One region of the Rossellomorea sp. YZS02 genome, then DNA from elsewhere that is predicted to be linked to it. Evidence: riboswitches for the same ligand, from Rfam matches in the RefSeq annotation. Region 1 holds a riboswitch; the other holds the start of a gene.
What was found. A riboswitch is a leader RNA that binds a small molecule or an ion and turns the genes downstream of it on or off. The one in region 1 is predicted to bind cobalamin.
Positions count from the first base shown of each region.

Region 2: linked by a shared signal. The riboswitch ahead of SLH55_RS14730 (acyl-CoA thioesterase) and the one ahead of SLH55_RS19805 (ribonucleoside-diphosphate reductase subunit alpha) in region 1 are both predicted to bind cobalamin.

Region 1 covers NZ_JAXBLY010000023.1:27,151-42,668, forward strand. Annotated here, with positions in the region: gene SLH55_RS19755 (DUF1850 domain-containing protein) at 1-160, shown strand, start outside; gene SLH55_RS19760 (TRAP transporter permease) at 147-2,132, shown strand; tRNA gene SLH55_RS19765 (tRNA-Val) at 2,539-2,610, shown strand; gene SLH55_RS19770 (hypothetical protein) at 2,744-2,917, opposite strand; gene SLH55_RS19775 (cold-shock protein) at 3,283-3,483, shown strand; gene SLH55_RS19780 (MurR/RpiR family transcriptional regulator) at 3,595-4,449, opposite strand; gene gndA (NADP-dependent phosphogluconate dehydrogenase) at 4,612-6,024, shown strand; gene SLH55_RS19790 (hypothetical protein) at 6,065-6,229, opposite strand; gene SLH55_RS19795 (SurA N-terminal domain-containing protein) at 6,349-7,119, opposite strand; gene SLH55_RS19800 (VOC family protein) at 7,638-8,048, shown strand; cobalamin riboswitch at 8,202-8,382, shown strand; gene SLH55_RS19805 (ribonucleoside-diphosphate reductase subunit alpha) at 8,509-10,761, shown strand; gene SLH55_RS19810 (ribonucleotide-diphosphate reductase subunit beta) at 10,783-11,820, shown strand; gene SLH55_RS19815 (aldehyde dehydrogenase family protein) at 11,877-13,343, opposite strand; gene SLH55_RS19820 (SDR family oxidoreductase) at 13,365-14,102, opposite strand; gene SLH55_RS19825 (DUF3243 domain-containing protein) at 14,306-14,635, shown strand; gene SLH55_RS19830 (SACOL1771 family peroxiredoxin) at 14,690-15,133, opposite strand; gene SLH55_RS19835 (cold-shock protein) at 15,240-15,440, opposite strand.
Region 2 covers NZ_JAXBLY010000014.1:66,399-81,916, forward strand. Annotated here, with positions in the region: gene ade (adenine deaminase) at 1-1,109, shown strand, start outside; gene SLH55_RS14710 (flotillin family protein) at 1,315-2,829, opposite strand; gene SLH55_RS14715 (DUF1761 domain-containing protein) at 3,450-3,818, opposite strand; gene SLH55_RS14720 (AraC family transcriptional regulator) at 3,832-4,764, opposite strand; gene SLH55_RS14725 (zinc ribbon domain-containing protein) at 4,797-5,051, opposite strand; cobalamin riboswitch at 5,133-5,322, shown strand; gene SLH55_RS14730 (acyl-CoA thioesterase) at 5,477-5,950, shown strand; gene SLH55_RS14735 (DASS family sodium-coupled anion symporter) at 6,007-7,368, opposite strand; gene tcuA (FAD-dependent tricarballylate dehydrogenase TcuA) at 7,445-8,959, opposite strand; gene SLH55_RS14745 (tripartite tricarboxylate transporter permease) at 8,975-10,489, opposite strand; gene SLH55_RS14750 (tripartite tricarboxylate transporter TctB family protein) at 10,502-10,948, opposite strand; gene SLH55_RS14755 (tripartite tricarboxylate transporter substrate binding protein) at 11,015-11,992, opposite strand; gene SLH55_RS14760 (response regulator) at 12,243-12,938, opposite strand; gene SLH55_RS14765 (sensor histidine kinase) at 12,941-14,545, opposite strand; gene SLH55_RS14770 (hypothetical protein) at 14,760-15,014, opposite strand; gene SLH55_RS14775 (hypothetical protein) at 15,026-15,518, opposite strand, start outside.

The DNA.
Region 1 (15,518 bases):
CAGGATTGGCCAAGTCGTCGCGAATCACCGTCTCGTGCTTGACGGGAGGGAATATCCTTTAGCAGACTATTTTGATAAAGGGTCTGTCGTTCGGGTTCAATTGAAGAAACAATCACTTTACAACCAGTGGAAAGGAGTGACTGTAGTTGGAAAAAGATAAAGAGTTTGAATCTTTGACTGCAGAGCAACAACAAGAGTTACTTGAAAAATACGATCCGGAATCTTCCACCAGGAAATTCCATCACGGAACGTTCAAATGGATAATATTCTTCGGGTTATTGGCATTTTCTTTATTTCAATTAGTAGCATCCATCTTCCAATTCATCCCACGGCAATTGCTTTTGTCTATACACTTAGGGTTCGCCCTTTCATTAGTGTTTCTGTTATTTCCTGCCCGCAAGAAATATTTGAAGAAAGACAAGATTGCCTGGTATGATATTGTACTTTCAGCCATTTCTGTAGGAATTGGTGCATACTGGCCGATCATGCAGGATGATATCGTCAGCAGGGTCGGATTGATGACTCAACTGGACTTTTATGTCGGTTTCGCTGCTATGATTCTTGTATTGGAAGCTACTCGACGTGCGGTGGGGTTACCGATTACGATCATCGCATCTGCATTTATCCTATATATGTATTATGGCAGGTTGATGCCTGGATTCCTGGCTCACAGGGGTTATGATTGGGACGATATCGTGAAAACGATGTTCTTCACAAGTGAAGGGATCTTGGGGACACCATTATATGTTTCAGCCACATTCATCTTCTTATTCTTATTGTTTGGGGCATTCCTTGTGAAGACTGGCGTCGGTCAGTATTTTAATGATTTGGCCGTGTCCATTGCTGGTAAACGTGTCGGAGGACCTGCAAAGGTTGCGATCTTCTCCAGTGCCCTTCAAGGGACCATCAGCGGGAGCTCCGTTGCGAACGTCGTGACATCGGGTTCCTTCACAATCCCTATGATGAAAAAACTGGGGTATCGTAAAGAGTTTGCCGGCGGGGTAGAGGCTGCCGCTTCAACCGGTGGTCAGTTGATGCCACCGATCATGGGAGCTGCTGCTTTCCTGATGGTGGAATTCATCGGCGGTATTTCGTATTGGGATATTGCCAAAGCTGCCTCTATTCCAGCCATTCTTTATTTCACAGGTATCTGGATCATGACACACTTTGAAGCGAAGCGGATCGGCCTTCGGGGTTTATCCGATGATGAGATGCCAGACCGTAAAGAAGTGTTCAAGAAAATTTACTTGCTGCTTCCAATCCTAACGGTCATCATTTTGTTAGTGAGCGGAATGAGCGTCATGCGTGCGGCACTTTGGTCTATTGTTGCCACAGTCGCCATTAGTGCGATTAGGAAAGATACAAGAATCGGTTTCAGGGATGCGGTAGATGCGCTTGTGGACGGGGCGAGGACAGCTTTGTCTGTAGCAGTGGCAACAGCCGCAGCAGGTATGATCGTAGGGGTCGTGACTAAGACTGGTCTAGGGTTGACCCTTGCGAATGGTCTGGTTGACCTGGCAGCGGATCTTACCAATTCCACCGAAGGTAAGCTGATCCTAACATTGGTGTTTACGATGATTGCGTCGATTGTACTCGGCATGGGTTCTCCAACTACGGCGAACTATGTCATCACATCCACGATCGCTGCTCCTGCAATCATATTATTGGGAGCACCTGAGTTAGCCGCTCACTTATTCGTATTTTATTTCGGTATCATTGCTGATATCACGCCGCCTGTGGCACTGGCTGCCTTTGCCGCCGCCGGGGTGTCGGGAGGAGAACCGATACGGACAGGGGTCAATTCTGCTAAGTTGGCCATTGCCGCTTTTATCATACCTTACATGTTCGTATTGTCCCCGGAATTGTTGATGATCGATACAACCATCCCGAGGCTGATATGGGTTGTCTTTACGGCCGTGACCGGGATGATGGCGATTGGGGCAGGTATGATCGGTTATTGGTATCGTAGAGTATTCGTCATCGAACGATTCCTTTGCGTAGCTGCAGGATTATTACTCATTTATCCAGAAGGCATGTCTGATATCATTGGTTTGGTTTTATTTGGAATCATGCTTGCACTGCAATTTTTCATTAAGAGAGAAGATAAGACACCAACAAGAGCAACAGCATAAAATAAATCAAGGCTGAGCCCACTATGGGTTCAGCCTTTTGTATTGGTAGGATCAGCGGAGGGTGGGGGGATAAGAAACTGCCAAAATGTCTTGAATTTTAAACCTGCGAATATCATTTCTGAAGAAGCAGTAAGCGGTGATATAGTCTTTTTCAATTCTCCTTACCAGTACCTTTCTCTTGGTACATTCAAGCCTTGCATTCATATAAATCATTTCAATCGGCTGTCGTTCTATCAAAGAACGCTGAATTTTGATCAACATTGGGCACCCCGGGTGTTATTGATACAAATAGTATATGCGAACAGGTGTTCTTTTATGCATTGGAAGATGAATTCAGAAAAAATTTACGATAAGTCATTGACAATTCTCATTATATGAATATAATAGAATATGTACCTTGCATCGCGACTTGTTAGCTCAGTGGGAGAGCACTTCCTTGACAGGGAAGGGGTCGTGGGTTCGAATCCCTCACAGGTCATACATATGGAAAAGCCTGCATCCTTTAGGATGCAGGCTTTTTTTGACGTCAAATGTGCAATGGGAATGAAAAAGGACTCTGCTGTGTTCATGAGAGAGTCCCTGTCAAAATAATTATTAAGATGATAGCATTTTTATTTTAATTCCAGTTCCTCTTCAAAATAAAATGTGCCTGGATGTTCTTTTACGATATATGAATACCGCTTCATGTTTTTTACATATTGCCACTTCATTACTGTCACTGTTTCGCCAGTTTCCTTGATTGTCACCATAGAACCATTGCTAAACCGATTTTTTGTGGATTTCATTGGGCACTCCCTTTCATCTTTGTTCATTATACCACAGTTTTCCCCTGATTTTAGAACCCCATGAGTGTTTATATTAGTAAAACGGTTACATCCGCCAAAAGGTCGATATCGTTGAATGAAAGAGGGGGAAAACAAGTGAATGGGTTAAAAAGACATATACTGATCACGGTATTCAGTACAATTATGTAGGAGGTCTGACTTTCAAAACTTCTCCTTCAAGAACTTGCTTATTTGTTTCATTACTGTTATTCTATAAAAGAATTATTTTTGTCCGGTATACGAGGGAAGAACACGATTTGGTTTTCACCTGATATCGCAAGAATAGTAATACATGGTGCTCAAATGCACTTTAGGAGGCAACAAACATGGAAAATGGTAAAGTAAAATGGTTTAACGCAGAAAAAGGTTTCGGATTCATCGAAGTAGAAGGTGGAGACGACGTATTCGTACACTTCTCAGCGATTCAAGGTGAAGGTTTCAAATCTCTTGACGAAGGTCAAGAAGTATCTTTCGACGTTGAACAAGGTGCTCGTGGACCACAAGCAGCTAACGTACGTAAAGCATAATCTAACTTTACAACTTCAAGAACAGGCTCATTCGTGAGCCTGTTTTTTTATGGGGATTTTAAGGGAATGGAGAAGAGGGACGGACCTTGAAAGGTCCGTCCCTCTATTTGGCTATACCTTTTTAATGGATATCGCGTCACGTAATTTTTGCAGGGAGGCTTTGGAAAGTTCTTTTCGTTTCTTCATGATGTTTACATAAAGGGCGTCAACGATACTCAGCTGACTGATTCTTGAAGCCAGTGCTTCTCCACGGTACTCGGTTTCCTGTGAGACTGTGAATAGTGGAATGTCCACTCTGTTGCTTAAAGGAGATTTAGCGAAGTGGGTGATGGCAATGGTCTTAATACGATTTTTCTTTGCAACCTCCAATACTTCCAATAAATCTTTGTTCGCTCCTGAGTGAGAGATAAAGACGATCACATCTTCTTCTGTTAGCTGAGAAGCCGATATGAGTTGCATATGGGAATCATTATAGGCGGTAGTGGCCATCCCTGTTCTTAGGAACTTATGATGGGCATCCATGGCAATAAAACCGGATCCCCCTGTACCGTAGAATTCGGTTCTTCTTGCATGAAGCATTGCATGAACTGCTTTTTGGAAGGCTTCCTCATCCAATATCCTCAATGAGTCTTCGAGGCTCCTCATATTGGATCGGAAAACTTTTTGGGCGATCACGCCTTCTGAATCTTGTTCATTGATGGTTTCATGGATATCTTTAATCGGCGTCACAATATCAGAAGCCAATGAAATTTTCATTGCCTGGTAGCCTTTATAGCCCAATCGTTTGCAGAATCTGAAAACTGTGGCATCTGCAATACCAAGATACTCTGCGACACCACTGATGGTTGTGTGGATAATTTTTTCAGGATTAGCAATAATAAAATCAGCAATCATCTTTTCTTTTTGACTAAGTTTCGAATAATGAGAACGGATTCGTGGAAAACAATGTTGAGCGTTTTCATCCATGGTTAAAGAAACCTCCTATGGGACATCTGTGAAAATAATTTTAACTCAATTAATGAAATAAAAAAATATTATTTCATAAAAATCCACCACGAAAATTTATTTCGTATTATAATAATAACGGTGAAGAGTTGTATTTATTCGTATTGAAAGGAATGATCGTTTATGACAAAACAACAAATAGGAGTCGTTGGAGTCGGAGTAATGGGTAAGAGCCTTGCTCTGAATTTTGAAAGCAGGGGCTATTCAGTTTCTATATATGATGTGTCAGATGAAAAGGTAAGAGAGGTACTGGATGAGCATAAGGGAAAGAATCTGGTTGGAACTCATGAAGTAAATGAATTTGTACAATCCTTGGAAGTACCACGTAAAATATTGATCATGGTACCTGCCGGGGATATTACTGATAAAGCAATTGATTCATTGCTTCCTCACCTGGATAAAGGCGATATTCTCATTGATGGTGGTAACACGTATTACGAGGATACAATCCGCCGCAACAAGGATTTGGATGAAAAGGGAATTAACTTCATTGGAGCAGGAGTTTCAGGTGGAGAAGAAGGTGCCCTATATGGCCCTGCGATTATGCCAAGTGGTCAGAAAGAAGCGTATGATCTGGTTGAACCTTTCCTCACTGCCATTGCAGCAAAAGTAAAAGGAGATGCCTGCAGTACATACATAGGTCCTGATGGATCCGGCCATTATGTGAAAATGGTACATAACGGAATTGAGTACAGTGATATGCAGCTCATTTGTGAAGCGTATTATCTGATGAAAAATGTACTTGGTTTAAATGCAAATGAGCTTCATGAGATTTTCAAAGAGTGGAATGAAGGTGAACTCGACAGCTATCTGATTGAAATCACCGCAGATATCTTTACAAAGGTGGATGAAGAAACAGGCAAGCCTCTTGTCGATGTCATTTTGGATACTGCCGGGCAAAAGGGTACCGGGAAATGGACGAGCATCAGCTCTCTTGAATTAGGTGTACCATTGTCGATCATCACCGAATCCGTTTTTGCACGCTTCATCTCAGCAATGAAGGAAGAACGTGTGAAGGCAAGCAAGATCCTGAGGGGTCCTAAGAATAAAGAATTTAAAGGAGACAAACAGGAATTCATCGAGATGATTCGTAAGGCATTGTACTTAAGTAAAATCTGTTCATATGCTCAAGGGTTTGCACAGCTTCAATCGGCTTCAGATGAGTACAATTGGAATTTGAAACCAGGCGAAATTTCTATGATCTTCAGAGGTGGTTGCATCATCCGCGCTGGTTTCCTGGAAGAAATCAAGAATGCCTATGACCGTGAACCAGGCTTAACGAATCTGCTCCTTGATCCTTACTTCAAGGAAATTGTAGAAAATTATCAGGATGAAGCCAGGGAGGTTGTGGCCACAGCCATCAAGTTGGGTATTCCTGTACCAGGCCTTGCCAGTGCATTGGCATATTATGATAGCTATCGATCTGAATCGCTTCCGGCAAATCTGCTTCAAGCCCAAAGGGATTATTTCGGTGCCCATACGTATCAGCGAATAGACAAAGAAGGCACCTTCCATACGGATTGGTTATCTAAATAATAGAATGAAGAGCCCTGTGGGGAATCCCACAGGGCTCTATTCATTCATCTTTCGTATCGTGTTTTTTCTTTTCGTCTTGCTGGTCTTTTTTTAGTTCGTCAATTGGAATAGGGTCGACGTTTTGCTCACTCTCATGCTGGTCGAGGATACTTTCATCGTCCTTCTCAGCATTCTCAGGGTTATGATTGGTGGTATTTTTCGGCATGATGCATGTTCCTCCTCATAATGATCGGTTCTTATACCTTACCCCCTCTGGAAAGCAGAAAACCTCTAAAAGGATAAAAAAAAGAAAGCCGCCTTTTGAAGGCGGCTTTCTGAAATGAGTTAGATTTTCACATCGATTTTAGCATTTTTCTTTAAATCTTCGACATGCTGAACGAGTTTTTCTTGTTTCTTCTGTTGTTCCAGCTGTGTTTTGATCTGTGGTTTTACATCTTCATACTTTGGTGCATCCTTAGATTGATCACTGCCTTGTTGGCTGGCATATTGATCATAAAACTTCTTCATTTCATCTTCGGTTACTTCGTCTACCTTGATTTCTTTATCAACGTAGTTCGTATATTTAATATTTTCAGCAATTTGGGTTTTTAGCTCGCCCATCGTAAATCCGGCTTTCTTCATGGCTTCTTCGAATTGCTTTTCATCTTTGTATTGCTTTTTCACTTCTTCTAGCTGTTTATTGATTTCATCCTCAGATGCCTTATAGCCCTTTTCATCTGCTTGTTGCATAAGAAGGGTTTGTCCTACCAGGCTATCGATGGTTTGATCTTTGATCTTCTTAACTGCATCCTTACTCGTTGGATCCTGACCCATTTGTTGGTACTGCATCTGTGATTGAGTCAACACGTTGTTGAAGTCTTCGCCTTTAATTTTTTCATCGTTGACAATGGCAACGACCTTATCTTTCTCTACCTTTTGTTCATCCATTTTCTTTTGCATTTCTTCCATCCTCTTCGCTTGCTCTTCTTGTGCCTTTTTGTCAGAGGCTTCTGTTTTCGGTTTATCGTCAGCTTTTTGGCTCTCCTCATCCGAACCGCAAGCGGCTAGTCCAATTGTTAATAATGCTAATAGTAAAGTCGTTAATAGTTTCTTCATAGTAGACTCCTTTCAGAACTAAGGTGTGATTTCCAAAAAAATCACTTAATGCGCATTTTAAATGAAAAAGCCTTAAAAAGAAAGTATTTAGGCTAAAAAGTATTGATTGTAATGAGGATGACACACAGGTAAACTGGTGCTCCTCCTTGTATTCACCTGTATGTATACGATTACAAAGAAGAAATCACCTCCAAATAGGATATGAATTTCAAATGATTATTACATTAAAAAAAGAGGCTGCTTAAATCGAGAATACTCCATTTAAACAACCTGAAAAAAATATTGGGGACCAAAGAATACTGTCAAACAACCTTCTATTTGAATTATAGAGAGAGGGGGGGATGAGCTCAACCAACATAAAAGGAGATGAGGACTGAACAGTGTCCATTTGAAGAGAGTATTCAATCTTCTTCTGCCCTTTTCAACGAAAATAATAATTATAGGCATATTCCAATGGGGAGGGATTTTCTTCCTTTTGTTGAATTGGTAACAGTATAACGATAAAAAGGAGAGAGAAGATGAAGCAACTGATAAGAGTGGGGACGATTTACATCCCGGTAAGTGATGTCCAAATGGCGAGTACATGGTATCAGGAAAAGTTAGGCGCCGAGCTGAACTATATGGACGAAGATAAAGCTATATTAGATCTTGCTCATCAAAGCATTTTTTTGGTGAGCTCGATAGAAGGAGAAAGCAGCAATTTTTTAGATAAGCGCCGAAATAAGCGATTTTCCTTAACGTTTGAAGTGGATGGTATAAGTGATTTAAACAACTTGAGAGAGTATTTGCTTGATCAGGAAGTGGAGACGGGGAAGATCGAGGACAGGGGCCACAGTGGACTTAATTTCGTATTCGCGGACCCTGATGGCAATCTATTTGATGTGTGGAGTGAATTAAGTCCACAGTTTAAAGAAGCCTTTAATGTGTAAAAGAAGAAACCATCTTGATGCTTGACTCTAAATAGAAGAAGAGCGATACTTGTAAAAGTTTAATAGATTTGCTTGTATTTCTAAAATAAATCGTATATGATGATGAAGAACACAACATTTTGTGTTCTTTTGAAATTAATTAACTATATATTGATTATAACCTGTGAATAGGGTGTCTGTTGAGACTTAAAAGGGAATCCGGTGTGAAACCGGAGCTGTCCCCGCAACTGTATGTGCCGACGAAATAAGGAACTGCCACTGTCGATAAGATGGGAAGGCCTTAGAGTAGAATGAAGCGCTAGCCAGGAGACCTGCCTTATTTATCACGTGTTATCTTCTTCGGGAATTGGGAGGATAAAGCGAGGATTGTAATAGGCTAAAGTCTATTTATATCTCCGTCTATATAAAGCCCATCCTTTTAGAAGGATGGGCTTTTTTTACTCCTTCCCCACTATTCAAAATGGGAGGAATCATTGTGTCAATCACAGTAAATGAACGGCTAAAAGAGGTAGAAGAGATTCTAAAAAGTCTGCACAGTCGGTTTCCGGATCTTTATTTCACCGAATACAATGAAAAGATTTGGCTCTATGCTGAACAACAGGACATGAATAAAGAAGGACTCTATCATTTTATGATCCTGACAGCAGTTGAACGTATCTCCGCACATGAACCGGATTGGACATATGTCGCCGCATCACTGTACATAAAGGATTTATATCAGAGGACGGCCTTATCAAGGGGGACGTCAGAAGAGAATCCGTACGGCTCCTTTTATCAAGTGGTCAAAGATTTAACTTCTTCACAATTATATACACCTGCCTTGCTTGATTGTTATAGCAAAGAAGAATTGGACTACTTGGGCTCCAAGCTGGATTCGACCAGGGATCATCTCCACACATACATAGGAATTGTTACATTGGCCGAGAGATATTTAACAAAGTCCCATGAAGGCGCCATTCTGGAGTTGCCACAAGAGCGATTTATGATCATAAGCATGACCCTGTTCAGGAACGAAGCGAAAGAAAAGAGAATCTCCTTGATTGAAGAAGCCTATTGGGCGCTTTCCAACTTGTATATGACGGTGGCAACCCCTACATTTGCGAATGCAGGGAAGAGTCATGGCCAGTTATCCAGCTGTTTCATAGATACTGTGGAAGATGACTTAAGAAGTATTTATGACAGCAATACAGATGTTTCCACATTGAGTAAAAATGGCGGGGGATTAGGAATTTATTTAGGAAAGGTCCGGAGCAGAGGAAGTGATATCAAAGGCTTTAAAGGGGTGAGCTCAGGTGTCATCCCCTGGATGAAGCAACTGAATAATACGGCGGTTTCCGTCGATCAATTAGGACAGCGCCAGGGGGCGATTGCCGTATATTTAGACGTATGGCATAAAGACATCTTTCCTTTCCTTGATACACGTTTGAACAATGGGGACGAAAGACAGCGGACACATGACCTTTTCACAGGAGTCTCAATTCCGGACTTATTTATGGAACAAGTGGAGGAGAGGAAAGATTGGTATTTATTCGATCCTCATGAAGTGAAAACAGTCATGGGATATTCACTGGAAGATTTCTATGATGAAAGGAAAGGCAAGGGATCATTTCGGGAGAGGTACTGGGATTGTGTAGATCATCCGCTGCTTTCCAGAGAAGTGGTTCCGGCCATTGACATTTTTAAGCGGATCATGATATCCCAGCTCGAAACGGGGACACCTTATATGTTTTACCGTGATACCGTTAACCGCCTGAATGCAAATTCCCATAAAGGAATGATCTATTGCAGTAATTTATGTACGGAAATTGCTCAGAATATGAGTCCAACCGTTATAGAAGAAGAAGTAATTAAAGATGGAAAAATTGTAACCTATAAGTCTCCTGGTGATTATGTCGTCTGCAATCTTGCTTCCATCTCTTTAGCTAAAACCATTATGGATGATGAGTTGAAGAGGGTTGTATCAATAGGAGTAAGGATGCTGGATAATGTAATTGATTTGAATGACCTTCCCGTCCTGCAGGCTCAAATGACCAATCAACGGTATAGGGGAATCGGGTTGGGAACATTCGGATGGCATCACCTTCTTGCTCTAAAGGGAGTGAAGTGGGAAAGCAGTCAGGCGGTGGACTATTGCGATTCTCTTTATGAAGAGATTGCTTATCACACAATAAAAGCCAGCTGCGAACTGGCGGACGAGAAGGGCGTATACCCATACTTTGAAGGATCTGAATGGTCCTCAGGAGAATATTTTGAGAAACGCGGATATTCCAGTATGAGATGGGCTGAATTGAAGGATAAGGTTTCTGCAAAAGGAATTCGTAACGGATATCTGATGGCTGTTGCTCCCAATTCCTCAACATCAATCATTGCGGGATCCACTGCGAGCATTGATCCGATCTTCAGGCTGGAGTATTCCGAAGAAAAGAAAGATTATAAGATTCCCGTCACCGCTCCTGATCTATCACCGAAAACAACCTGGTATTACAAAACTGCTTATCATGTCGATCAACATTGGAGTGTAAAACAGAATGTGAAAAGGCAGCGGCATATCGACCAGGGGATTTCGTTTAATCTGTATGTGAGAAATGACATTAAAGCGAAAGATTTATTGGAGCTGCATCTGGATGCCTGGAATTCCGGATTGAAGACAACTTATTATGTCAGGTCAACGTCGGTATCCGATTTTGAAGAATGCGAAAGCTGTCATAGCTAGACCAGGGAGGTAGAGTATAAGATGAATGAATTGAAACAAAGGGTCCTGATTGATTCAGAGGCACCTAATAAATCTACAGGAATCATTAACGGTGAAAGCTCAAATATCTTGAATTGGGATGATGTTCGATTTTCATGGGCCTATCCGAAATATAAGAGGATGCTTGGGAATTTCTGGACTCCTTTTGAAATTAACATGTCCAAGGATATCAAGCAATTTCCGACTCTCTCAATAAGAGAGCAGGAGTCATTTTTGAAAATAATAGGATTGCTCGCTCTTCTTGACAGCGTCCAAACCGACTATGCAGGTAAAGTGGCAGATTATTTAACGGATTCAAGCCTTAATGCCCTGATGATCATCCTGGCACAGCAAGAGGTTGTGCATAATCATTCTTACAGTTATGTTTTATCGAGCATCGTGTCAAAGAGCAAGCAGGATGAAGTGTTTGATTTCTGGAAGAAAGATCCTATCTTAATAAAAAGGAATGAATTCATTACAAATGGCTACAAAGGGTTTGTAGAATCACCAACGGTTGAAAATTTATTAAAATCGATCATATTTGATGTCATCCTGGAAGGGTTATTTTTCTATTCGGGCTTTGCCTTTTTTTACAATCTGGCCAGAAATCAGAAGATGGTGGCAACCAGTACGATGATCAATTACATTAATCGGGATGAACAGCTCCATGTCGGATTATTTGAGAAGATATATAAAGAGGTCTTGAATGAAAATCCGTCTTATCAAACGGAGGAGCTTCGTACCTTCGGAAAGGAAGCATTTAAACAGGCTGCCCTCCTTGAAATAGAGTGGGGGAGGGGAATCATTGGTTCCAATATGGAGGGTCTCTTACTGAGCGACCTGGAGGACTATATAAAATTCATGGCGAATAAAAGAGCGAAACAGTTAGGTTTTGACGAACCTTTCGAGGGTTACAGGACCAATCCTCTTAAATGGATCATAGCGTATCAGGAAGTGGATAGAGGGAAGACCGATTTCTTTGAACAAAAATCAAGACAATATACGAAAACGTCTGATGCAAATGGATTCGATGAACTGTGAGCAAGGAAGTCAAACCGGTCAAAAACAAAAAGCGAGTCAACCAGACTCGCTTTTTGTTATCTTTTTTCAATAAAAGGGCCATAATCCCTTCTTTTATGTTGAACGGCTACCCATTTCACCGTCGTGAATTCTTCGAGTGCCCATTCTCCGTTAAATCGTCCCAAGCCTGAATTTTTTTCACCACCAAATGGCATATGCGGTTCGTCATTAACAGGTTCATCATTAATATGGATCATCCCTGTCTCCACTTGATGTGCCAAATTCGTTGCTCTCTCAATGGAGGAAGAGTGGACTGCACCACTTAATCCATATGGATGTTCATTGGCTAAACGAACGGCTTCATCATCGTCTTCGAACGAGATGATGGCAGCCACCGGTCCGAATATTTCATTCTTTGCGATTGGCATGGAGTTCGTGACGTGTGTCAGAACCGTCGGGTGTAATAAGTTCTTATCCGCACTGCCACCGAGCACAACCTCTGCTCCTTGTTCTTTACTGCTTTCTATATCCTTCAGAATTCGCTCAACTTGATTTTGATCAATTAAAGGGCCGATATGAGTCGTTTTATCGGATGGGTCTCCTGCATTCAGTTCTTTCACTCGGGATACAAACCTATCCACGAATCTTCCATACAACCCTTTTTGGACCATGATCCGGTTGATGCTCATGCAAATCTGTCCCTGATGATAGAATTTACCGAAAAGAGCTGATTCAACAGCCTTATCGAGGTCTGCATCATCAAGTACGATAAATACATTATTTCCACCGAGCTCCAAAGCGGTTTTCTTGAGGGTTTTTCCTGCAAGCTCACCGATTCGGCGTCCCACTTCCGTTGAACCGGTGAAGGAAATCAATCGTGGGATAGGATGCGTCACGATATCATCGCCGATTTCCGAACCTTTCCCCACTACGACATTTAGTAATCCTTTTGGAAGTCCAGCTTCTTCAAAAATACTAGCAAATAAAAGTCCGCCTGTCACGGGAGTATGTGTGGCGGGTTTAACGACGACTCCGTTTCCCGTTGCCAAGGCAGTGGCAATGGATCGGACGGCTAAATGGAAGGGGAAATTCCATGGGCTGATGACGCCAACCACTCCAAGTGGTTCTCTATACACCCTGTTTTCCTTCCCCGGAACTTGAGAGGGTAAGATTTTTCCCTCCATTCTATATGGATAAGTTGCCGCTTCCTTCATGCTATTGATGGAAACGGTCACTTCCCCTGCAGCTTTCATATACGTGCTGCCGGACTCTTTGATGAGCCAGTCAATGATTAGATCCTTGTTCTCCTCAACAATAGAGACTGCCTTTTCCATGATGCTCCTCTTTGTTTGAGGGAGTTCGAGAGCCCAGGATTTTTGAGCTTCCTGTGCTGACAGATAGGCTTTATCGAGGTCCTCTTTACTGGCTGCTGTAATAGAGCCGATTTCCGTATGATTAAATGGATTCTGATTGGGAATGGAATTTTTGCTGCTTCCGTCCACCCATTCTCCATTAATAAATAGTTTATCAAATTGTGTATTCATCAACCTATTCCTCCTTGTTGTTTACATATCCTGTTGAGTAGGGCGGACAATGATCTCATTGACGTCCACATGACTTGGCTGCTCGACTGCATATGATATGGCTTTTGCGATGTTTTCACTGTCGAGTGGCTTCATTTCACGATCCTTGAATGCGGCTAGGATGTCCTCGTCTGTGATGGTCTCTGTCAATTCTGTCGCAACTGCACCCGGGCAGATGATGGTTGTACGGATGTTATGAGAAGCATTCATTTCTTGCCTTAATCCCTCTGTAATCGCACGGACCGCATATTTCGTCCCGCTGTAGACAGAGCTTCCGGGCATCACTTTATGACCAGCAACAGAAGAGATATTGATGATATGTCCTGATTTCTGTTTTTCCATATAAGGGAGGACAGCGGATATTCCATAGAGGACCCCTTTAATATTGACATCAACCATCTGATCCCATTCTTTAATCTTTCTTTTGTTGATTAAAGAAAGGGGCATGAGTCCGGCGTTATTGACCAATATGTCTATTTGTCCGGCTTCTTGGATTGTCATTTTCGCGAGCTGTTCCATTTCTTCTACGTTCGTCACGTCTGTGACATGATAGTAAGCCGTCCCGCCCATTTTTTCTATTTCATTTTTCAATTCTTTTAATCGTTCTTCACGTCTTGCCGCAAGCATCACCGTTATATTTTTTGATGCCAATTCCTTCGCAGTCGCCTGACCTATCCCGCTGCTTGCTCCTGTAATGATTGCTACTTTCTGATTACCCATCCTCATTTTCCTCCTAACGATATCATTAGATCTATTCACCTATATTGTTTACACAAATCCCATTCCATTTAAACAAAATTCAGAGAGTCGGGAAGGTTAGAGGTTTATGAGAAATAGTATTTCCAAATAAAAGAAAAAATGGTTTAATAATTCTTACCCTGGGAATATACATAGTAGATTGAATGAGAGGAGAGGTTGTTTACATGGCAAATCATTCTACAGAAGAAAAGATGGAGTCGAAGGTGGACAGTGCTTTAGGTAATATGTCCCAGGATAAAAAAGAGGATATTCTTTCTAACTTTGATCATTTCAAATCATACTTAGGTAACAAAGTTTCCTTAGCGGATAAGCTGGGGATGAGCGAAGAGCAGCAGGCAAAGGCAGCTCAGAAGGTAGGGGACTATCTTGCCGTTCATGAAGAACCGAAAAACAGGGAAGAAAAGTTATTATATGAACTTTGGAAAGCAGGCAGTAAGGAAGAACAGCATATGCTTTCTCACATGCTCGTGAAGCTGGTTCACTCAGAATCCTAACACAGTGTTCATAACGAAAGGGCATCCAGTCGGATGCCCTTTCAATTAATGAGTTTACATATGTATTTCGGGGTCTACCTGAACGGTGACATTTCCTTTAATGGCACGGGTGATCATACATGATTGTTCTGCTTTCACCATTAGTTTCTTTGCAAGTGTGATGTCTTTCTCTTCCGTCGCTGGACCCAGTGTCAGAATTGGGCGGTGGATGATTTCCTTGTAGGTTATGACCCCTTTAACGACTTCTACTATTCCTTCGGACGTCATGGTTAAGTCCGTTTTCTCTATACGGCTTCTTTCAAGCATAGCTGCAAGAGTGATGATATAGCAAGTTGCGGCTGCCCCAAGAAGCATTTCATCGGGATTTGTACCGATACCGGGACCGTCCATCTCTGTGGGGATCGATATTTTTGTATGGAAATTTTCTGAGCTCAGGGTACCTGTATCATTCCTGAGTCCTGGCCAATCAGTAGAGATATGAAACGAGTGTCTTGCCATACATATAAGCCTCCTAGAAAGCATGGTAAGAATATTGTATACACTTTTTATTGTGATGGCAAAGAAAAAAGACTCTACAGAGTAGAGTCTTCCGGTTTAGCATGTATTATGCTTTTGTTACGTTAGCAGCTTGGTCGCCACGGTTTCCTTGAACGATTTCAAAAGAAACTTTTTGACCTTCTTCTAAAGTTTTGAATCCTTCGCCTTGAATAGCTGAGAAGTGTACGAACACGTCGTCTCCACCTTCGCGCTCGATGAATCCGAAACCTTTTTCTGCGTTAAACCATTTAACTGTACCTTCTAACATAATGTTACCTCCTCGTGTGTTCTCCACACAATTGTATTACTATTCTTGCTCATGTAACTTCAAGGCGAAAAGCTTTAA
Region 2 (15,518 bases), on a different contig from region 1:
TATATAGAGCAGCCGGCATCCGGACCGATCATGAGTGCACCACCGTTCAGGAAGCAAAGGACCGCTTACAGAGAGGGATGTATGTGCTGATTCGGGAAGGAAGCGTTGCAAAGGACCTGCAATCCCTCATCTCTGTGGTGAATGAACGTAATGCACGCAGATGCCTTTTCTGTACAGACGACAAGCATCTCGATGATTTAATCGAAGAAGGAAGCATCGATCATAATGTTCGGCTCGCCATAAGCGTTGGTCTAGATCCCCTCATAGCGATTTCCATGGCCTCACTCAACGCTGCCGAATGCTACGGGCTTCATAAAAAAGGAGCGATCGCACCGGGCTATGAAGCAGATTTCATCTTGCTTGATAACCTTGAAGGAATAGGAATATCCAGCGTGTACAAGGGAGGGAAACCGGTAGCTGAAATGGGGAAGTATCTTGGAAACCATATTGCCAAAAAAAGCGCGGAATCATCACTGACTTCAACTGTTCATATTCCTGACCTCACGGATAAAGATCTGCAAATCAAGATCGGTGATACAAAAAAAGCTCATATCATCGAGATTAATCCCAATCAGCTCAGAACGAATAAAGTGATTGAATCGGTTCAGTCAGCAAACGGTGTCTTTATCCCTTCCATTTCAGATGACCAACTTAAGATGGTCGTGGTGGAAAGGCATCACCACACAGGAAATATAGGCTTAGGAATCGTAAAAGGTTTTAGCCTGAAGGAAGGAGCCATTGCCACGACCATTGCCCATGATTCACACAATATTGTGGCAGCGGGCACCAATGACGGGGATATCCTGAAAGCCGTAGAGGCACTGGGTGAAATGAAAGGCGGCCTTGTCATGGTGAAGGACGGAAAGGTCATCGCCTCCCTTCCATTAGCCATTGCCGGTTTAATGTCTGATGGTGGCTATAAAGAAGTTGCCGAGGGACTCATACAGTTGAAGGATGCATTTGTACAGCTGGGATTCACCGGGGACTTCAATCCATTCCTCACCCTTTCTTTCCTGACCCTGCCTGTGATTCCAGAACTGAAGCTGACCGATTTAGGATTGTTTGATGTCAGGGATTGCCGGCATATTGAGGTTGGGGTAAGGGATTGAGGTTTTAGGGAATGGGGTTAGCAGGTGAAGTTTGGGTGGTTTCAGCTGTTGATTTTCTTCATGATTTCAGCAGCTGATTTCCGCTGTTTTTTCAGCAGCTGAATACACCTTAAACAAGGTACAGAACAACCTTTTCCACACTGCACCGATTTCATAATTAAAGAAGAGATGCTTCCTCCCGGAAACATCTCTCTTTACTTATTTCCTATTTATTTCCCTTGCCGGCTTCCTCTAACTCTTTTTCCTCCACTTCATTGGAGGCTGCCACTTCCTTATCTGCAGATTCGGAAATAGCAGGCTGATAATGCACAGGCTGGGTTCTGTTGGCATAAGACTTCAGTAGCTCGCCTACATCAATGCCTGTCATTTCACGGAGTGGTTCCTGCATGTCAAGCATCGTTCTCGTGATGCTCTTACCAAAGGATGGAACCCCTTGACCATTGCCTGAATCGATGATCTTGACCGAATCGATATTGTTCAGAGGCTGAGCGATCTTCTCTGCAAATATCGGAAGCATTTCAATGAGTTTCTCGGTGATGATGACATCTCCGTGTTTCTCCATGGCTTCTGCAAGAAGTTTACGGGATTCAGCTTCGGCTTTACCACGTTCACGGATGACATCTGCTTCTGCAGACCCTTCTTCCCTGCGGATCTTGGCTTTCGCTTCCCCGTCGATTTCCGATTTCCGTGCTTCGGCTTCTGCTTTACGAGTTGTTTCGTAATAATCTGCATCGGCTTTTGTTTTACGGACCTTGGATTCTTCCGCTTCGAGTTTAACCGCACGTTCACGTTCAAGGAATTGAAGGGTCAGCTCTTCTTCTTTTACTTCCTTGGCCAGTTTGGCTTTTTCAAGCTCGTATGACTGCTCGGATTTCGCTCTTGCACGCTCTGTTTCTTCTTTGAATGCAGCATCTTTGATGTCTTTTTCTTTCTTCGATTGAGCAATCGTAATTTGACGCTTGTACTCTTCTTCTTTCGCTTCCTGGTCGGTCTGTGCACGGTGAATGCGTGTTTCACGCTCTGTGTTCGCTTCTGCGATTTCCGCTTGCTTACGCACCTCTGCGATACGAGGACGACCAAGGTTTTTCAAATATCCGTTTTCTTCATCGGCATCCCGTATGTCCGTCAATCCGAGTGACGTGATTTTAAAGCCCATCAGATCAAGCTGTTTCTGGGCGATTTCCGATACATCGGCGTTGAATTTTTCACGGTTGCTGTTAATGTCTTCAACGGTCATTTTTGAAAGGATGGCACGAAGATTACTACCCAATACTTCGATGATTTCATCTTCAATTTCCTTTTGATCCTTCCCGAGGAACTGCTCGGCATAGTTGGCGATCCCGTTCAGGGTGTCGGCCACTTTCACCATGGCCACTGCATCGGCGACAATCGGAACTCCTCCGTTTGTATACACTCGTGGAGTGGAAAGCTTCAATTGGAAAGATGTAAGGTTAACAGGCGTGCTTGTTTGGAAACGTCTTAATCTGTATCCTCCACCACGGATGATTTTCATGGAACGGCCTTCCTGGTCGGTGAAAATATTCGATTCCTTTTCAGGATCCCCCAGTTTTGGTCCGGTAATGATCAATGCCTGATTGGATCTTGCGGTACGATAACGAAACCTCATCCAGAAATAATATGCGATCCCTACAATTGCCGCAATGACCAGTACAGGAATCAAGAAAACGAAAAATCCAATAACACTCAATGATCCTAGCATTCTGACAACCCCTCTCGACATTTTGTTTAAACCAGCATGCTGTCTGATTTAATTTTTAAATAAAAGTGCTAGCTACACTACTATATACGGATGCCAGAATGAAAAAGTTTCAAAAAATTAGGCTATTCTCCTATTTTTATATAAAGGCTGTTTTCATATACCTTGTTGCTTTTGGATGTAGCGAGTGGCGGTTGATTTCCGCTACAGGTGCTCGCTTTCCGCTCCAATCAACTGACGAAAAGTTTGACTATCACATAGGAAATGTGGAGACTTCTTATGCCACTGCTTTTTCACTCTTTGCTGTGATTGATTTTATTTTAAAGTCCTTTACTTTTTTTAAACTGATGGACACAAACCATTTTGCTCTGTCAACCACTTACTACTCTAGAGGGTGAAGGGAACTGCGTAGACTCCTACGGAAAACGGGCGTGCCGAGACCCCGGAAGCGGTTTTTGCTGAGGAGGCTCGGCCGAACGTCCGTGGAAAGAGGGACTGTTCCCTTCACCCTCCTGCACCACACCCTGAATGACAGAGCATTCGCAAATCTTAGTTTGTATATAAACTTTGCGAAAACAGCTTATATAAAAAAGCCTGAACCTGTAAAAGTTCAAGCTTTCATCCTATAAAAACCAGCCATGTAATGCACCAAGCAAAGTAAAAATGATGAGATGATCACCAATGGCAATCAGGAACATCCTTTTGGTCATGAGTCCAAAAAGTGCATTTTTTAAATAAACAATGGAAACCAATATCCCAACGATTCCTCCTACCAACGCTCCTGAAGCTAAACCACTGGATTCCGTCCCTTGAACGAGAACTCCTACCAGGGCAGAACTAATGAATGCCACCAGGACAGCCACCACATATTTCACCGGGCCTGCTCCATCCTGATCTTTCTTCCCAAGAAGGATTGAATAAAAAATCCCGCCGTATATCATATACAACACGGCCCCCGCTAAAAACGCGAACATATTCAAATCTGCTGTCATCCCTATTCCTCCATTAATTCGGTTCAATGGCCAGTGCGATCGCCTTTATACCACATCTTATCTCAAGCGACCCTGGTATACCCTTTACCTCAACAAGTTCAACCGGATTCCCCAAATACCTAAAGCCGCTTTGTGGCAGCCAATAACTATAAAGCTCCGAGTAACATTCAATCAGCATGCCCCTTTCCTCATAATCGACTGGCTCAGGAAACTCATATATCACATGCTTCCCTCCGGAGAAATGATTGGTGTCCTCCCCGGGGATACTGCGCCCCTTAACGCCCAACCGGCATTCATACCTGTTTTTTTCAGCAGGGGTGATGTACGGGTTACTCTTAGGTACACCGAATAACAACGGGCTGTCCTCCAATAGATCCCTTGCATTCCCCCAATGATAAAGATCCCGCCACACTGCAGGAATCCCTTTGACGTAGGATCCTGTATGGTATCGGTTGACAGTGGAGCATCCTGGTAAATGTGCGACTTTCACTTTGGAAAGGTCCAGCCATTTAAACTCATTATAAGTCTCTCTATCCCGGGATGCTTTCGGATTTGTGCTGGAAAGTTTAGATTTCTTGCTATTAATATATTCCCTTGGAAATCGTTCTAAATAAGCACCTTCCCTCCAGCTTTTCGGATTGGTGTTGAAATAGGTATTGAACGAATAGGTGAAATAAGATAAAGAAGAAAATCCACATTTCAAGGCAACTTCAGTCACAGGAACCCTTGGCTCATAAATCAGCATATGTGCGGCATTTTCCAATCGAATCCTTTTCACATAACCTGCAGGGGTCTCACCTATGAACCCTTTAAACAATCGTTGGAAGTGATAAGGTGAATAGGTAGAGACTTTGGCGAGATGCTCTAAAGATAAGTCTTCTGTAAGATGTTGATCTATGTATTGAATTACTCTATGAATCTGCGTCTGTTGATCACTATATGTCATTTCGATTCCTCACATGCATTCAATGAATCTCCCTATTTCCATCGTTCAAGCTTGTGGATATTCCTCACAAACATACCTGATAAAAATGCCGGGACCCCCATTTCAATGCATTTGTTTTTCACAAAAAGCTTCATTTCGTCCATCGTAATATCCTTTTGAGTGAATTCTCCTTGCTGGTAACAGTGCTTACAATACATGACACTTTCCTCTGAATTTTTTTCCGTCCCCCGATCTTCTGCCTTCTTCAGCGGCATGGCACAACTTTGACATTTATTGAATTTCTTCACAATATCCCATCCCCTTTTCTTCATTTTACCATAGAGGGTGCTCATTCTATGAAAGTCTATGATAAAATAAAACCGTTCACAATTTAATCATTGCTCATTGGTGAAAATGATATGTTCATTTTCTTTAAAGGGAAGTTGGTGAAAATCCAACGCGGTCCCGCCACTGTAAGGCTGAGATTCCATATGGATCCACTGTTTCGCATCGAAATGGGAAGGAATATGGAATCGGAGACGCTGAGCCAGGAGACCTGCCAAGCTGAGAAGAACACGAAAGTTCCTACGGGAGATAGGAGGGTGTTGCGCATATGAAACGTCATACAGGGAACCAAGGGATCCCGGACGCTCGTTTGGAGTAACTGCATCTTCTTTTCACAAAGGAAGATGTTTTTTTGTTTCGCCATTATACAATCAGGGAGATGACAAGAATGGAACAAGCTTATTCTGTTGAGCGTTCACGAACCGTACAAACCAGATTGGTACTGCCACCGGATACCAATCATATGCAAACAATCTTCGGGGGAAAGGTATTGGCATTTATCGATGAAATTGCTGCGCTGTCAGCGATGAAGCATTCGAGCTCTGTGGTAGTCACGGCTTCGATCGATTCGGTCGATTTTCTGTCATCCGCAACTGTCGGAGACGCACTCAGCCTCGAGTCGATTGTAACTTCCACGGGAAGGACTTCAATGGAGGTGTACGTAAAAGTTTTCTCTTCGAATCTATTGACAGGTATCAAAACCTTGACGACGGAATCATTCCTTACCATGGTTGCGGTGGATGAAAACGGTAAGCCGAAACCGGTGCCGAAAGTGATCCCGGAAACAGAAGAGGAGAAGAGATTGTTCAACTCAGCTGTTCTGAGGAAGGAACATCGGAAGAACCGGGCATTGATAAAATAAGTTTTTGGGTATGGACAGCACGCTGTTCATACCCTTTTTTAACACTAAATATTGTCTTACCAGTAAAAGAACACCGAGCAGATGATGACGGCGATCCATGCTGTGGATGACCAAATTCCCGCCCGCATTAAATCCTTGTCGGTAAAATAACCGTACGAGTAGCTGATCAGATGAACCGGGGACTGGGTGACGAGGAAAAATCCCGGGACGCATGCCAGGAACACCGGCATGGCAATTTGCATGGGTGATAAACCCGGGATTGTGTGCCCGATCGTGATGCTGAGAGGGAGCATGATGGTCAAAAACCCCAGGATATTGACGAATACGATCCGAATAATACTCGTACATAAGATGAGGAGCAGGATGATCACCCAGGATTGGTGGCCAGTAAGTATAGAATTCAACCCTTCTGCCATCCATTCAATCGTCCCTGTCTCGACCAGCATCCCCGATACCATCAGAGTGGAGGCAAAAAAGAGCATCAGATCCCAATCAATCGATTCCCGCGCTTCTTCCCACTTCCATACTCCTGCAAAAGGAATGACGGTCATACATGCGCCCAGAAGGCCAACTTGAGGAATGGAATATCCATGTAGAGGCTGTGCAATCCACAGGATCAACGTTCCCCCGATGATACACATGATTTTCTTTTCATTGATGCCGACCGGCCCAAGCTCACTGATTCTTTTTTCGATCAATGCCAATAACAGCTTTCGGTCAATCTTCTCAGGGGGAAAGATCATTAAGAATATCCCCCACAATATCACGATAAAAAGCAGCACCGGTATTCCAAAAATCAGAAACCATCTTATATAATTCAGATCGCCCGAAACGTCGCTAAGGATTCCGAAAGCGTAGATAGTGGAACTGGCCCCAGTCGCGACAAACGATCCTGAAATGGCAGCCAGATAGGCAACCCCTATAAATAGTGACTTGCCCAGATAATGGACATCCGCTATTTTCCGCAGACTTTTCATCAGGCTGTCGAGTACCGATGATAACAGGCTGCCCTTCCCTACATTCGACGGTATCAGGACAGACAGGACAGTCATGAGCAGAAACGAAATGAAAATCAACGCTTTCCCCGACCCTCCAGACAGCTTTAACATATAGAGCGATACCCTGCTAGCCAGACCGGTTTTGATGAATGCAGTTGAGATAATGAATGTGGAAAACAAGAGCCAAACAATACCCGAACTAAAATAACTCAAAGTCTGTTCATAACTGAAAAAATGAAACGATATCAGCAATATAAGCAGCAGCGAACTGAACGCAAGAGGAAATATTTTGCCGATCCACAGGATTTGTATGATGCTGAGTGCAGCGATAGCCTTCCATGTTTCATCCCACTCAAAAAATGGTAGAAAGAAAAAGGCATATAATAGAAACGTGATAACCAGTAACAGTTGTTTTTTCATGACGATTACTCCCATCTTTCAATCAAAGGAAAAAGCCACCGGCGATGGGGTGACTTTTCCTTTTCTTCAATAACTGTCAGTGAATGATCGTTGAATCCTGTTTATTGCAGAGGGCATACCGGGCAGCTGAAGAACCGGCTGTTTTCCCATATACAGCCCCGGACATCAATCCCGACCCTCCAGGATAATTGTGATAAAAAATGCCGCCGACCATTTCTCCAGCAGCGAACAGGCCGGATAGTGGTTGATCATCTTTTTTTAACACCTCACCTGAAGGATTGACCCGGAGTCCCCCAAATGAAAACGTAATACCGCACGTAACCGGAAATGCATAGAATGGCCCCTTTTCGATCCTCAATGCCCAGTTCGTCTTTTCTGGTGTAAGCCCTGCTGTTTTCTTGCCGTCTTTTTCCGTAGGATGGTATTCCCCGTCTTGAACGGCTGCATTATATTCCTCAATCGTATGCAGGAATTGCTTCTTGTTAATGGAAAGCTGATTAACAAGCTCCTCCAGGGTTTCACCCTTATAACAGGTCGCTTCTTCAAGATCATATTCCTTCCTCAGCAGCGGCCGGACTTGGGAGTCGTAAACCTGATAGGCGACATGACCAGGCTGTTTCAGGATTTCCCTCCCGTACTTTGCGTACGTATAATTCCGGAAATCCGCACCTTCGTCTACAAATCGTTTTCCATCGTTATTCAGCATGATGCTGAGAGGGTAGGAATGTTTCTTGAAGATGTCACCGGGTTTTTTAAAGTCACCGACTTTCGGTGCATGATAATCCGTGCCGATTGAATGACAGCCGGAGTATTCACCAAACTTCTGCGCTCCTGCCGCAACCGCCATTGTAATCCCGTCCCCTGTGTTATATTCGGTTCCGCGTACGATTGCCGCTTCCCATTCTTCCCCAATATGTTGTTTCCGAAGCTTTTTGTCTGCTTCAAAACTGCCGCAGGCAAGAATGACACCTGTGGATTCAACGTTGATCCGCTCCTCATCCTTCTGTACAACCACACCGCTTATCTTTCCGCCTTCTTTTATAAGCTCCACTGCCGCAGCCTCATACCAAATATCGATACCCATTTCCCCGGCACGAGAAAAAAGCTGCTTCATCAACCCGATGCCTTTGTTTTCCGTCTTGACCGGAAGACCTCCCCAGAAATGCCACTTGCCTTCCTTTTCATAAGATTGATTATCATAATTGAGTTCGAATTTCACACCATGCCCCTTCATCCACACGAGCGTTTCAAACGAGCGGTCCACCAGTTGTCTGGCAAGCTCCGGCTGACTCTCCCCTTCTGTTACACGCATGATATCATCATAATAGTCTTCCTCATTGTAGTCGGGCATAACGATTGAATCCGCTTCTTCATCAGAGAGATCCGTCACGACCTTCCGAATATCTGTGAGATCATGATAGGCCACCCTGATCGCTCCATCGGTAAAAAAAGAATTTCCACCTCTTTTATGTTCAGGACCTTTTTCAAGGACCAGTACTTCCGCACCTTCTTCACGGGCTGAAATGGCTGCACATAAGGCTGCATTCCCCGCTCCAACGACAACTACGTCGTATGAGTTCGTTTTTGACATCGATACTCCTCCTTATTACATGTCTTTTGAGATAGGGTCGATAGGATTCTTCCCTTTCTTTTGAAACGCTTTGATCAGCAATGGATAAAAGAGTGATAAAAGAGTCAATCCAGCCAATGCGATGGCAATCGGCGTATCAAAGAAGATACCGAGGCTGCCATTTGACGAAAGCACGGCCATCCTGAAGTTCTGCTCCATATCCGCTCCGACGATCAATGCCAGAACAAGCGGGGCAATTGGGAAATCCATGATCTTAAGGAATAACCCGAATATTCCGAAAATCAATAGAAGGAAGAAATCCACTGCACTGTAACTGAGCGTGTAGGTTCCGATAAATGCAAGTATCACAATGACCGGATACAACACTTTTGCAGGCGTATCCAGTATTTTCACTAACAGACCGACAAGCAAAATATTAATAATAACAAGGGCTATATTTCCGATGAACATACTATTGATCAGTGTCCAGACCGTATTGGGATCATTTTCGAATAAAAGCGGTCCAGGTTTCATGCCAAGCATGACGAGAGCTCCAAGCATGACAGCGGTTGTACCCGATCCGGGGATCCCCATCGTCAATAGCGGAATCATGGCACCTACTGAAGCAGCATTATTGGCAGATTCAGGAGCTGCAAGCCCTTCTACTGCACCCTTTCCGAACTCTTCAGGTTTTTTGGAGATCTGCTTTTCTGTCGAGTAACTGATCATGGATGCGATCGATCCCCCGGCTCCCGGAAGGACACCGATGACAAATCCCAGCGGACCGCTCCTGAGAATCGGCCACAATGAGCGTTTCCATTGCTTTTTCGTAAACCAGATCTTACCGACTTTCTTTTTCTCTTTTTTCTCCTGATCGATCGTCAAATAATTGTAAAGGACTTCCCCTACTGCATAAACGCCTATGATCACGATTAGAAAATCGATTCCTTCACTTAGATGGGAACTTCCAAAAGTGAAGCGATAGACTCCGCTCTGCGTATCAATGCCTACCGTACTGAGCATCAGCCCAAGAAACATGGCAATGAATCCCTTCACCATTTTCCCTACTGACAAGGCAACAATCGCCGAAAGAGTCAGCAACATTAATAAAAAGTATTCAGCAGGACCAAATTTCAATGCAAAGCTTGCAAGCGGCTCGGCAAGGAAGATAAACCCGATGACGGCCATCATTCCCCCTATGAAAGAGGCGACTGCCGAAATGGCCATGGCCTGTCCTGCCTGACCCTTCTGAGCCATTGGATACCCGTCGAATGTGGCGGCAATCGCAGAACCGTCACCCGGAGTATTTAATAGAATCGAACTCCTTGATCCCCCGTACATCGCCCCATAATAGATAGCAGCCATCAGGATGATGGCACTGACGGGCTCCATGCCGAATGTAATCGGGATCAACACGGCTACGGCTGTTGCCGGCCCCAGCCCGGGGAGCATCCCGACGATCGTTCCAAGGAATCCTCCGATGACAACCCACATAATATTGATTGGTTCCAACGCAGTTGTTAACCCCTGCATAAAATTGCTAAAATCCATCTAGTGCACCTCCTATGGAAGACTGACTCCTAATAAAATGCTGAATGCATACCATGATAGAAAAGAAAAGCTGACTGCCACTATCACATTCACAACATATTTCTTTCCATTGACCGTAAATAACAAAGCACCCAAAAACAAAATAGTAGAAAATAAGAACCCGATCCGTTCAAATATGAACGCATAAACAGCTCCGTATAAAACAGTCAGGGCAATTAATTTCGGCGTTCTCCCTTTCAGCAGAAGCTTGATATCTTCATTATGAACATGAAGGCTCTTCCACTCCTGAAATAAATAAACCGCGCTGAATATCAGCATGAAGACACTCAATCCGACAGGAAAATAGAGCGGCCCATTTGGGTTCCCGAGATTTGCCTTTGGCAAATTGATGGATGCTATTAAAAAAAAGAAGCTTAATAGAATTAAAAAAATCGGCATCCCGAGTTTGATTGCTCTCATATACGTCAACCTCCTCTAAGAGAGTAAGGCGGGAGACGCTCATCCGTATCCCACCCGTCACTTCCATTACTTTTTCAAACCGGAGCTTTCCACTAGATCGGAATATAATTTTTCCTGCTCTTTCATGAATTCCTTTGATTCTTTACTATCTTTATAAAAATCATCCCAGTCATTGTTTTCAAGCATCTTCTTCCATTCATCCGTTTTGACCATTTCGCCGATTTTTTCATCCCAATAGGCGATTTCTTCTTCTGTCATATCCCCAGGGCCCATGATTCCTCTCCAGTGAGGGAACACCATGTCCACTCCTTCTTCCGTCCAGGTTGGAACGTCATCCAGTCCTTCCAGCCTTTTTTCTGAAGAAACCACAAGAATCTTAAGCTTCCCAGCCAAATGCTGCTCTTTTACTTCTGAAAGGGAAGTCGTCACTGCATCTACATGTCCGCCGAGCAGTGCCGTCACGACGTCGCCGCCGCCTTCATAGACAAGAAAGTCGAGTTTAGTAGGATCGATCCCCTTCTCGCTTGCTGCCTGTACAATTGAAAGATGGTCATCGTTTCCGAGCCCTGGACCTACTCCGATTTTCAGCGACTTCGGATCTTTCTTCATCTGATCCAGCAGTTCAGAAGCGGTTTCATATTTTGAATCAACCGGTACCGCGAGTGCCTGCCATTCTGTTGCCAATGTTGCAATCGGAGTAAATTGTTCATATGATAGATCGCTTTGACCCAATAATTTATTTGTCAGTACCAGACTTGAATTGATTGCAAGGTGGTGGGAATCCTTCTTCTCGAGATATTTCCATCCCGCTTCACCGCCTCCGCCCGGTTTGTTGATGACATTGATGTTCTTATCCACAATGTCGTTATCACGCAAAACCTTCTGGACAGAACGTGCCGTTAAATCCCAGCCTCCACCCGGAGAAGCCGGTGCGATGATTTCAATATTCTTTGACGGAAATTCCTTGTCACCCGAAGCAGAGCTTGAACAGGCAGTCATCAAAGCCATTACACAAATGATCAGTACAAAGCCAAACTTTTTCATTATTTCTGCACCCCTTTTATCTTGTTTGTACTCACCGAAAACATCAACTGTCAAAAAGGTGAAATACGTTAAGTTAATCCTAGTCGGCAAACGAGTCTATGTAAACGTTTCCAAAATATTATGTTTTAAAAAACTTATGTGGATTTTGTTCATTTTGTTCACCGGTTTCTTTCCATTTAACTAAAGAAGTCTGCCGCATGGATTAAAGTGATCACTTTAATCCATGCGGCAGACACGATAGTCCCGGAATCTATTTCACTGCATTCTCACTGCCCATCCGGTATCTCCTTTCCGGACGTCCGACGATCCCATATACATGCTCCACCGTAGCATCTCTTACCCCGACCAGATATTCGAGATATCTCCGTGCCGTTGTCCGGGATGCCCCCATCTTTTCGCCGACTCTTTCCGAGGTGATGCCTTCTTTCTCCTCTTGCAAGATGGCTGTCACTTTATGAAGAGTCAAATAATCGATGCCCGGCGGAAGATCGTAGCTTTTTTCGGGGGCTTTCTTTCTTTCCTTCCCAAAGAATTGATCCAGCATCTGTTGATTGACCTCTTCAGCAGAATCAAGCAACACTTTTTTCTGGAGATAAGACGTGATGGCTTCTTGAAATTTCTCCAGTGTCACCGGTTTGATCAAATAATGTTCGACACCGTACCGGAGTGCCTTTTCTAAAAAAGCCTTATCTTTCGCAGCTGTGATCATGATGACATCAACGGAAGGATAATAAGAGCGGATTTTATGCAGTAATTCAGTACCAAGCTGGTCAGGCATATATACATCAAGTAAAAGCAAATCAACATAATGTGTATCTAGGATGTTCAATGTTTCCTTCGCATTCATCGCTTTACCGACTAATGTCAGCTGCTCATTTTTCGCAAGAAATTCTTCATGTATCTGTGCAATGCGAAAATCATCTTCGGCAATGACAACTTTAATCATACCTATTCCCCTTTTGTGTGTGATTTCGGCAGGATGACAGTGAAAACCGTCCCTTTATCCTTTTTGGAATCCCATTCAATCGTACCCCCGAGCAGGGATAGTTCTTCCTGAACGTTTGAAAGTCCATAACCCCGGTGGGCACCCTTGGATGAGACTCCTTTCTGAAGAATACGTCCCTCTTCTTCTTCAGAAATCCCTTTTCCGTTATCTGCGATTTCAAAGATGATATCGTTGCCAATGTCGGTAACGAAAAAAGAAACGACCTTGTTTTTGGGGTTTTTGTCCATCACCGCTTCGAATGCATTATCAATCAGATTACCCAATATAACGATAAGGGGTGAAAGACCGATGAATACAGGAAGCGGGGAAAGCGAACTTTCATCGTCGATTTGGAAATCTATTTTCTTTTCTGATGCTTTAGCAATCTTCCCTAATAGAATGGCCTGAACTTTCTTATCCAGGATACTCTGAAAGAATATGATCGAATGATACTCCTGCAGATCCGATTCCTCCGTGAGGAATGTGATGGCTTCTTCATATTTATGCAGCTGAAGCAGCCCGAGAAGTACATGCAACTTGTTTTTGAATTCGTGCGTTTGTGCCCGTAAGTCCTGCGAGTATTGCTGAACTTCCGAAAGGGCATCCACCATTTGTTTAATTTCTGTCCGGTCCCTGAAGCTGAACACAGTGCCCGCCTTCTGGTTATTTTCGATGATAGGCTGGGCATTGACGATCATCGTCTTTTCTTTATATTGAAGTTCGATGTTGGAAACATGCAAAGAAGAAGCCAACATTTCGGGCATCTTTTGAGAAGAAATGACTTCTGTCACGAATTCACCCTCAACATTTCCCTTAATATCAAGTAACTCACGGGCAGATTGATTCATCATCGTAATCACACCTTGTGTGTCGATGGCTAAAATCCCTTCCTTTACAGATTGAAGAACTGCATTTCTTTCCCTGAAGAGCGCACTGATCTGATACGGTTCCAAACCAAGTGTATCCCTTCTGATACTCCTGGCCAAAAACAGACTGCCGAACACCCCGAGGATCAGGACTCCCCCGGAAAGAGCAAGCATGGTACGGATTTCATAGGCAATCTTACTCCGAATAGTTTTCATATCAAACTCAACCGTTACAGTGCCTTCGACTTTTTTGTAGTTGTCATACCGAATCATGACCGGGACAATCCCCTTTAGCACTTCCTCGTCGCCATCCCCGGTATGTATCAGATTATTACTTCCGAATACCAATGCACGATAACGTTCTTCGGGATCCCCATCCCCGATTGCTTGTCCGACAAAACTGAATATCTGCCCGTCCCTGTTTTCAATCAGGACAGCAGAAGCATCCACCTGATCGCGGATTTGTTCCGTGACCGCACTTAAATCTTCTACAGGCTCCTCATTCTTAAAAGAATCCTGAATGACCGGCATATAAGAAAGTGTCTTGGCCGTTTGCATCGCCAAATCTTCTGCCTGTTCAACGTCTTCCTTTGATTCCCGGTATGCAAACATCCATGTAAGCAGCCCGATCACGATCAGCAGCAGCGAAATGACCAAGCCCAATATCTTGACCTGTAGCGGCACCTTAAGAAGTCTATTCATCTAAATACCCCTGATTATACTGAATTTTCTATTATATTAATATATCATACTCATCACAGGATAAGGAACTTAAAAAAGCCTTAGTTTAAACCCCTTCTCTATCAAAAGAAGAGAAGGGGTTAATGAAGACCGTACCTCTCCGAAAGGATCAGAGAAAGAACCGTGCATTGATATTATAAAAAAAGAACACTCAGATATTGTTTCTGAGTGTTTTCTATATCAGCTTCGGAATGACCATGTATAAAAGAGTAGAGACTGCCAGCAGACTAAACCCTATTGTATAGTAAGGACGGCTTTCTTTCTTAGAAATGAATATATTGATTATCATAGTTGCAAGGAATATAAGCGGAAACCATAAGGAACGATCTGGGTCGGGTTCAAACCCGGTGTATACGGAAACCACTCCACCAAATATAAAAAATAGGATAGATACAATCAAAAACATCTTACCACCCTGTTTTTCCTTCATCCGACTTCCTCCTACTGTTTCAAAGTGAAAAGATCCTTTGATACAGAAATGGTTCTTTCATGACGTTCTCCTTCCGTCTTTTTCGCCATCCTTCCGCCCTCTCCTTCTATCAAGACCCTCCGTAAAGTGGAACTGATCGAGTTCACACAGAGAATCAACAGAGCGAATAACGCCAGTGGAACCACAACAAGCATCGGACGCAGGAAGATCTGCTGAATGTTGATGGCGATCGTCGCTGCCCATTCGTTCGTTTCAGAAAAATATACCGGGATACTTTCCATGATGCCGAAGTTGGCGATTTTCAGTCCTCCAAGACACATATGAAGGATGCCTAGCTGAATGAGAAGGGCAAGCGTCTGGGACACCTGTTCTGAAAATAATACAATCGAATGCCTTCTGAACTGGGGCAGCAGATGCTGCTTGAATAGATGAAATCTCCCTGCCCCCATCGTACGTGACACTTGAATGAAATCACTCTTCATAAACAGTTTCATCTCTTCCCCT